Regions from separate parts of the Cellulomonas sp. P5_E12 genome, predicted to be linked through region 1. Evidence: predicted binding sites of a transcription regulator. Region 1 holds the regulator's gene; the other holds the start of a gene.
What was found. The regulator LexA, encoded in region 1, represses DNA repair genes until DNA is damaged. The targets are predictions, from matches to a motif close to TCGAACANNTGTTCGA.
Positions count from the first base shown of each region.

Region 2: the regulator LexA is predicted to act here: its motif matches at 1,633-1,648, upstream of uvrA (excinuclease ABC subunit UvrA).

Region 1 covers NZ_JBFUMP010000011.1:53,846-58,283, reverse strand. Annotated here, with positions in the region: gene ACXJKA_RS11075 (ATP-dependent DNA helicase) at 1-1,111, shown strand, start outside; gene ACXJKA_RS11070 (L-lactate dehydrogenase) at 1,145-2,146, shown strand; gene lexA (transcriptional repressor LexA) at 2,193-2,945, opposite strand; gene ACXJKA_RS11060 (LysM peptidoglycan-binding domain-containing protein) at 3,296-3,697, shown strand; gene nrdR (transcriptional regulator NrdR) at 4,120-4,438, shown strand, end outside.
Region 2 covers NZ_JBFUMP010000006.1:266,331-270,768, forward strand. Annotated here, with positions in the region: gene ACXJKA_RS07625 (glycoside hydrolase family 15 protein) at 1-1,571, opposite strand, end outside; gene uvrA (excinuclease ABC subunit UvrA) at 1,679-4,438, shown strand, end outside.

The sequences.
Region 1 (4,438 bases):
CGCCGCCCGGGACGCGGTGGCGAGCGTGCGCGACGCCACGCGCGCGCTGCTCAGCGTGCTCAAGCCGGAGTCCGGGCCGAACGCGCCCGCCGAGGGTGGCCGCAAGATGGCCCAGGCGACCATGCTCGCGCTGCACGAGGTGGCCGACCGGATGGCCGCGGACCCCGACGACAACCGGCACACCGTCCTGTGGTGCTCCCGCAGCGAGGACCGCCGCGGCAGCATGCTCACGCGCCTGTACGCCGCCCCGCTCGCCGTCAACGGCCTCATCCGCACCCATCTGCTGGCGGGTCGCTCCGGTGTGCTCACGTCGGCAACCCTCGAGCTCGGCGGCTCGTTCGACCCGATCGCCCGCGCGGTCGGTCTCGAGGTGCGCCCCGACGCCGAGCCGGTCGGACCCACCTCGCTGGCCGGCGCACCGAGCGCCGCGCCCGCCGGGCAGCCCTGGCGCGGGCTCGACGTCGGCAGCCCGTTCGACTACCCGAAGCAGGGGATCCTCTACCTCGCGCGGCACCTGCCGAAGCCCGGGCGCGAGCCGGCCACGGACGCGCAGCTGGACGAGATCGCGGAGCTGGTCACCGCGGCCGGCGGCCGGACGCTCGGCCTGTTCTCGTCGCGCCGCGCGGCGATCGCGGCCGCGGCCGCCATGCGCGAGCGCCTCGACGTCCCGATCCTCGTCCAGGGCGACGACCAGCTGCCGACCCTCGTCTCGCAGTTCATCGCCGACGAGCCCACCTGCCTGTTCGGCACCCTGTCGCTCTGGCAGGGCGTCGACGTCCCCGGCGCCACCTGCCGTCTCGTCATCATCGACCGCATCCCGTTCCCGCGGCCCGACGACCCCGTGACCTCCGCCCGCTCGGACGCGATCGAGGCGGCGGGCGGGAACGGCTTCCTCGCGGTCTCCGCCACCCACGCCGCTCTCCTGCTCGCCCAGGGCGCCGGTCGCCTGATCCGGACCAGCGAGGACCGTGGTGTCGTGGCGGTGCTCGACCCCCGGCTGGCGACCGCCGGCTACGGCAGCTTCCTCACGCGGTCGCTGCCCGACTTCTGGCGGACCACCGACCGCGCCGTGGCCGTCTCCGCGCTGCAGCGGCTCGCCACCGCCGGATAGCCTCGTCGGGTCGACGACCCGGAGGTAAGCAAGATGACCGAGAGCCTGGACATGGAAGACGTCGGCATGGCCCCCTACCGGAGCGCGCGCCGCACGTCGAAGCTCGCGATCGTGGGCGCGGGGGCCGTCGGATCGACGATGGCGTACGCCGCGCTGATGCGCGGGGCCGCCCGCTCGGTGGCCCTGTACGACATCAACGCGGCGAAGGTGCAGGCGGAGGCGCTCGACCTCGGGCACGGCATCCAGTTCATGCCGATGGCGCAGGTGGTCGGTTCCGACGACATCGCGGTGTGCGCGGACGCGGACGTCGTGATGTTCACCGCGGGTGCGAAGCAGAAGCCCGGGCAGTCCCGGATCGAGCTCGCGGAGGCGACCATCGGTCTGGTCCGCAAGGTGCTCCCGGCGCTGGTCGAGGTCGCGCCCGAGGCGGTCTACGTCATGGTGACCAACCCCGTCGACGTCGTCACCTACGCGGCGCTGCAGATCTCCGGGCTGCCGCCCGCCCAGCTGTTCGGCTCGGGCACCGTGCTCGACTCGTCGCGGCTGCGCTACCTGATCGCGCAGCACACGGGCGTCGCCGTGCAGAACGTGCACGCCTACATCGCGGGCGAGCACGGCGACACGGAGCTTCCGCTCTGGGGGTCCGCCAGCATCGGCTCCGTCCCGCTGCTCGAGTGGACCGGGGCCGGCGGGGCCGGTCCGCTCACCGCCGAGGTGCGGGAGAGCATCACGCGCGAGGTGGTCGAGTCGGCGTACCGCATCATCGAGGGCAAGGGCGCGACGAACTACGCGGTGGCGCTGGCCGGGTCGCGGATCATCGAGGCCATCGTCAAGGACGAGGGCCGGGTCCTTCCCGTCTCGTCGTTGCTCGACGACTTCCACGGCATCAGCGACGTGTGCCTGTCGGTGCCCGCCATCGTCGGCGCGCACGGTGTGGGCGAACGCCTGCCCGTACCGCTGTCCGACAGCGAGCTCGCCGGGCTGCGGAAGTCGGCCGACGCGGTGCGCGCGGTCGCCCGGCAGTTCGGATTCTGAGTGAGCTGCCGGGCCGCCCTCGTCGGAGGGTGGCCCGGCAGGCGCGTCAGAGGCTGCGCAGCACGCTGACGACGCGACCGAGGATGGTCGACTCGTCGCCCGGGATCGGCGAGTACGCCGGGTTGTGCGGCATGAGCCAGACGTGGCCGTCGATGCGCTTGAGCGTCTTGACCGTGGCCTCGCCGTCGATCATGGCCGCGACGATCTCGCCCTGCTCCGCCACGGGCTGCCGACGGACCACGACCCAGTCGCCGTCGCAGATCGCGGCGTCGATCATCGAGTCGCCGCTGACCTTGAGCAGGAACAGGTCGCCGTCCCCGACCAGCTGACGGGGGAGCGGGAACACGTCCTCCACCACCTGCTCGGCCAGGATGGGACCGCCCGCCGCGATCCGACCGACGACCGGGACGTAGGACGGGGCCGGCATGCGCTCGCCGTCGGCCTGGTCGGGGAAGTTCGAGCGGCTGCCGTCGGGCGCCGTCCAGGTGCCGACACCGCGCGAGTCGTCTGCGTGCACGACCTCGATGGCGCGGGGGCGGTTGGGGTCCCGGCGCAGGTAGCCCTTGCGCTCGAGCGCGGTGAGCTGGTGCTTGACGCTGGACGGGCTGGTCAGGCCGACGGCCTCGCCGATCTCGCGCATGCTCGGCGGGTACCCGCGGGACTCGACCGACGACCGGATCGTGTCGAGCACCAGCCGCTGACGCGCCGTGAGGCCGTCCGGACCGGGCGCGCTGTCCGGCAGCGCGTGGATCGTCGCCAGGTCCTGCTCGGGCTGGGACGTGTCCCGTGAGTCCGTCACTGCGCTCCTCCTCCGTAGGGCGGCCGCCTCTCGGCCCGCTCCGCCTCCTCCGCCTGCTCCACCCGCGCTCCCGGGCCCGTGACCTGCGCTGACGGGAACCTCCCGGCGGGCGTGTCAGTGGCTCGTGGTGCGCTTGTGCCGCATCGCCAGCCTAGGGATTTCGGGACCGAAGATCAAACATCTGTTCGATCGTGTCTCGACAGTGTCACCGGATGCTGGTAGACATCGTACAGACGTTCGACGAACAGGCGTTCGACGATCAGCGGTACCCCGGGAGCCCGGGCCGAGCAGGAACGAGAGACGTGATGAGCGCGATGGTGATGGGACCGGYGATGCCGACCTTGTCGAGCATGTCGAGCTTCGCGACGCCGAGCACCCGGCCGAGCAGCGCCGGCCGGACGGCCGGCGCGCGTCGGACCGCGGCTGTGAGCCGGGCGGCCGACGCCGGTCGACCCGCAGCGGCGCACCTCCGCCTCACCCCTCGCGGCCGCGCCGTGCTCTGGGTCCTCGCCGCCGTGGTCGTCGCTCTCGTGACGCTGCTCGGCAGCCGCGCCGCCGCCGACGGTCCCGTGGGCGCGCAGGAGGTCGTGCGGCACACGGTCGAGCCGGGGGAGACCCTCTGGGAGATCGCCGCATCGGTCGCGGGCCCGTCCGAGGACGTCCGGGACGTGGTGTTCGACCTGGTCCGTCTCAACGAGCTGCCCGACGCCGGCCTCATGGCCGGTCAGGTCATCGTCGTCCCTGCAGGCTGAGGAGCGACCGCGCCGTCCGGACGGAGTGAAGGCCGAGCGCCGTCAGCCGGCGACGCGGTTGCTACCGTCGGCGTCGCTTGCTAGGTTAGCCTTACCTCACAAGGCGAGCTGGGGGGCTTGCCAGGGGTGCGGGACCCGGGGTGCGGGAGCATCCCGCTCTGGACCCGCAGTATTGCGCGGCGCCGAGGCGAGTCGGCCCGTGACAAGGGACGGGGGCGTCCCCGCGACGGGCGGCCATCGTCGGATGGCCGCCCTTCGTGCATGCTTCGTCGTTCCTCTCGTCGGCTCGCGTGCACGTCAGGGTGCTGGCGCGGGTCGACCTTGCACCGTCGCAGACCGTGGCCTAGCGTCACGGGGGCGTTCCGACGCCATTGCCGCCGGCCGACCTCTCGGCCGGGCGTGCCAGCTCGAAGGGGATCACGGTGCACTGTCCGTTCTGCCGTCACCCGGACTCGCGGGTCGTCGACTCGCGGACCTCGGACGACGGGTCGACCATCCGGCGCCGGCGTCAGTGCCCGCACTGCAACCGTCGCTTCACCACGGTCGAGACCGCCAGCCTCTCGGTGGTCAAGCGGTCCGGGGCCACCGAACCGTTCAGCCGCGAGAAGATCGCCGGCGGGGTGCGCAAGGCCTGCCAGGGCCGCCCGGTGAGCGAGGACGACCTCGCGCTCCTGGCACAGAAGGTCGAGGAGACCCTGCGAGGCGCGGGCTCGGCGGAGATCGACGCCTACGAGATCGGGC
Region 2 (4,438 bases), on a different contig from region 1:
GGCACGCCGTCGTCGGTGCGCTCCGTGCGGTAGCGGCGGAGCAGCCCGGGCGCGACCTCGAGCTCGGCACGGATCACGGCGAGGGTGGACACGATCCGCGGGTCGTCCGCCGGCAGGAACCCGACCTGCGCCATCTGCAGCAGCGCCGCGTCGGTGTGCTCCGCGCCGTACGCCTGCACGAACGTGCCCCGCTCCGCGTTCCACGCGTGGGTCAGGACGTCCGCGTGGATGGCGTCCCGCTCGGTGCGCCACCTGTCCACGGGAGCGTCGAGCCCGTGCCTCTCGGCGGCGCGGACGGCGCGATCGACCGCCGCCCAGGCCATGACCTTGGAGTGCGTGAAGTGCTGCGGGTCGCCGCGGACCTCCCAGATGCCCCGGTCCGGCTCGCGCCAGCGGGTGAGCAGGTGGTCCACGAGGTGCCGCTGGAGGGACCAGGTGTCGTCGGTCTCGGCGAGGCCCGCCTCGCGCGCCATCTCGAGGGCGCACATCACCTCGCCGAGCACGTCGTTCTGCACCTGCTCGACGGCGGCGTTGCCGATGCGGACCGGGCGCGACCCGGCGTACCCCGCGAGGTGCTCCAGCTCGCGCTCGGGCAGGTCCCGCCCCCCGTCGACGCGGTACATGATCTGCAGGTCGGCGGGGTTGCCCGCGACCGCCCGCAGCAGCCAGTCGCGCCACTCCGTCGCCTCGTCGCGGTAGCCGTGCTCGAGCAGCGCCTCGAGCGTCATGGCGGCGTCGCGCAGCCAGCAGTAGCGGTAGTCCCAGTTGCGCTCGCCGCCGAAGTCCTCGGGCAGCGACGTCGTCGCCGCGGCGACGATGCCGCCGGTCTCGGAGTCCGTGAGCATGCGCAGCACGAGGAGCGACCGGACGACGGCCTCGCGGTAGGAGCCCGTGTACGCGCAGCTGCGCGCCCAGAGGCCCCAGCTGATCCGGGTGCGGTCGATCCGGTCTTCGATGGTCAGCCGCGGTGGCACCGGGTCCCACGACCGCGTCCAGGTCAGCGCGAGCTCGACGGACTCGCCCTGCTGCAGGGTGAACCGGTCCGCGTGCCGGTGGTCGTGGGGTGTGGGCAGCCGGTCGCCGCGCAGCAGCAGGGAGTCCGGGCCGGCGATCGCCCGGATGGCCTCGTTCCCCGCGTCGTCCGTCATGCGTCGCACCCACGGCTCGACCGCGCCGTACCCGAACCGGACGACCCACTCGTGCTCCACCTCGACGCTGCCCCGGGTGCAGACGAGTCGCCGCACGAGGTCGGCACGGCCGTCGTTGAGTGGCATCGTCTCCTGGGCAACCGCGGTCCCGTGGGCGGTCTCGTACGTCGTCTCCAGGACGAAGGAGTCGTCCAGGTAGCGCCGCGTCACCGCGCTCGCGTCCCGCACGGTGAGCAGCCAGCGCCCGTCGTCCGAGGAGCCGAGCAGGCGCGCGAAGCAGGCGGCGGAGTCGAACGTGGGCAGGCACATCCAGTCGATCGAGCCGCGGCGGGAGACGAGTGCGGCCGTCCTCCCGTCGCCGAGCACGGCGTAGTCCTCGATCGGTACCAGCGGGGGGTCGACGGCGGCGTCGGGACTGTCCACGTGCGAAGCATGGACCGGCGGCGGGGGAGCGGCACGTCGGACCCGTGTGCGTTCGCTCACGTCGAACAGATGTGCGATTGTCGGTGGCGCCACGTAGACTCCCCGCCGTGAACGAACGACTGGTGGTGCAGGGCGCCCGCGAGCACAACCTTCGGAACGTCGACGTCGATCTCCCGCGCGACAAGCTCATCGTGTTCACCGGTCTGTCCGGTTCGGGGAAGTCGTCGCTGGCGTTCGACACGATCTTCGCGGAGGGCCAGCGGCGCTACGTCGAGTCGCTGTCCGCGTACGCGCGCCAGTTCCTCGGGCAGATGGACAAGCCCGACGTCGACTTCATCGAGGGCCTGTCGCCGGCGGTGTCGATCGACCAGAAGTCGACCAACCGCAACCCGCGCTCGACGGTCGGCACCATCACCGAGGTCTACGACTACCTGCGGCTGCTCTATGCGCGCGCCGGCACGCAGTACTGCCCGATCTGCGGCGAGCGCGTGACCGCCCAGACGCCGCAGCAGATCGTCGACCGGCTGCTCGAGCTCCCCGAGGGCACCCGGTACCAGGTCCTCGCGCCCGTGGTCCGCGGCCGCAAGGGCGAGTACGCCGACCTCTTCAAGGAGCTGCAGGCCAAGGGCTTCGCCCGCGCCCGCGTGGACGGCGAGGTGGTGCAGCTCACCGAGCCCCCCGCGCTCGAGAAGAAGCTCAAGCACGACATCGAGGTCGTCATCGACCGCCTGGTCGCCCGCGAGGGTGTCCAACGCCGGCTCACGGACTCCGTCGAGACAGCGCTCGGCCTGGCCGGCGGTCTCCTGGTCGTCGAGCTGGTCGACGCCGACATCGACGACCTGAACCGCGAGCGTCGGTTCTCCGAGCACCGCGCCTGCCCGAACGACCACGTGCTCACGCTGGACGAGATCGAGCCGCGGACGTTCTCGTTCAACGCGCCGTACGGCGCGTGTCCCGAGTGCACGGGTATCGGCTCGCGCCTCGAGGTGGACCCCGACCTGGTCGTCCCGGACGAGGACCTGTCGCTCGACGACGGTGCGGTCGCCCCGTGGTCGCAGATCTCCAGCGAGTACTTCGCCCGGGTGCTCAGCGCGCTCGCCGCGGACATGGGCTTCTCGACGTCCGTGCCGTGGCGGGCGCTGCCGCAGCGCGCCAAGGACGCCGTGCTGCACGGCCAGAACCACGAGGTGAAGGTCCGCTACAAGAACCGGTGGGGTCGCGAGCGCCAGTACTCGACCGGGTTCGAGGGCGTCATCACGTTCCTCGAGCGCCGGCACAACGAGACCGACTCGGACTGGAGCAAGGAGAAGTACGAGGCCTTCATGCGCGAGGTCCCGTGCCCCGTGTGCGAGGGTGCGCGGCTCAAGCCCGAGGTCCTCGCCGTGAAGGTCGGGGGTCGGTCCATCGCCGAGGTCTGCACCTTGCCCATCCGGGAGGCGCGCGAGTTCCTCGACGGGCTGGAGCTCGGCGAGCGCGAGCGGGCGATCGCCGCGCAGGTGCTCAAGGAGATCCAGGCGCGCCTCGGCTTCCTGCTCGATGTGGGCCTGGACTACCTGTCGCTGACCCGCCCGGCGGCCACGCTGTCGGGAGGCGAGGCGCAGCGCATCCGCCTGGCGACGCAGATCGGCTCCGGCCTGGTCGGCGTGCTCTACGTGCTGGACGAGCCGTCCATCGGGCTGCACCAGCGGGACAACCGCCGCCTGATCGACACGTTGACGCGCCTGCGGGACCTGGGCAACACGCTCATCGTCGTCGAGCACGACGAGGACACCATCCGCACGGCGGACTGGATCGTCGACATCGGCCCGGGCGCCGGCGAGCACGGCGGTCGGGTGGTCCACTCGGGCGACCTCGCGGGCCTGCTCACGTCGACCGAGTCGGTGACAGGGGCGTACCTGTCGGGCCGGCGGACCATCCCGATGCCGAACGAGCGGCGGCCCACCGACACGCTGCGGCAGCTGACCGTCGTCGGGGCGCGCGAGCACAACCTGCAGGGCATCGACGTCTCGTTCCCGCTGGGCGTCCTGACCGCCGTCACGGGCGTCTCGGGCTCGGGCAAGTCGACCCTGGTCAACGCGATCCTCTACACGGTGCTGGCCAACGAGCTCAACGGCGCCCGCCAGGTCGCCGGTCGGCACAAGCGCGTGACCGGCCTGGAGCACCTGGACAAGGTCGTGCACGTGGACCAGGGGCCCATCGGGCGCACGCCGCGCTCCAACCCCGCTACGTACACCGGCGTCTGGGACCACGTCCGCCGCTTGTTCGCGGAGACCACCGAGGCCAAGGTGCGCGGCTACACGCCGGGCCGGTTCTCCTTCAACGTCAAGGGCGGCCGCTGCGAGGCGTGCTCGGGCGACGGCACGCTGAAGATCGAGATGAACTTCCTGCCCGACGTCTACGTGCCGTGCGAGGTCTGCCACGGCGCGCGCTACAACCGCGAGACGCTCGAGGTGCACTTCAAGGGCAAGACGGTCGCCGACGTGCTCAACATGCCCATCGAGGAGGCCGCGGAGTTCTTCGCCGCCGTGCCCGCAATCTCGCGGCACCTGCGCACCCTGGTCGACGTCGGCCTCGGCTACGTCCGGCTCGGCCAGCCGGCCCCAACGCTCTCCGGCGGCGAGGCCCAGCGCGTCAAGCTCGCCGCGGAGCTCCAGCGGCGCTCGACCGGTCGCACGATCTACGTGCTCGACGAGCCGACCACCGGCCTGCACTTCGAGGACATCCGCAAGCTGCTCGGGGTGCTCCAGTCGCTGGTCGACAAGGGCAACTCCGTCATCGTGATCGAGCACAACCTCGACGTCATCAAGAACGCCGACTGGGTGATCGACATGGGTCCCGAGGGCGGCAGCGGCGGTGGCCTGGTCATC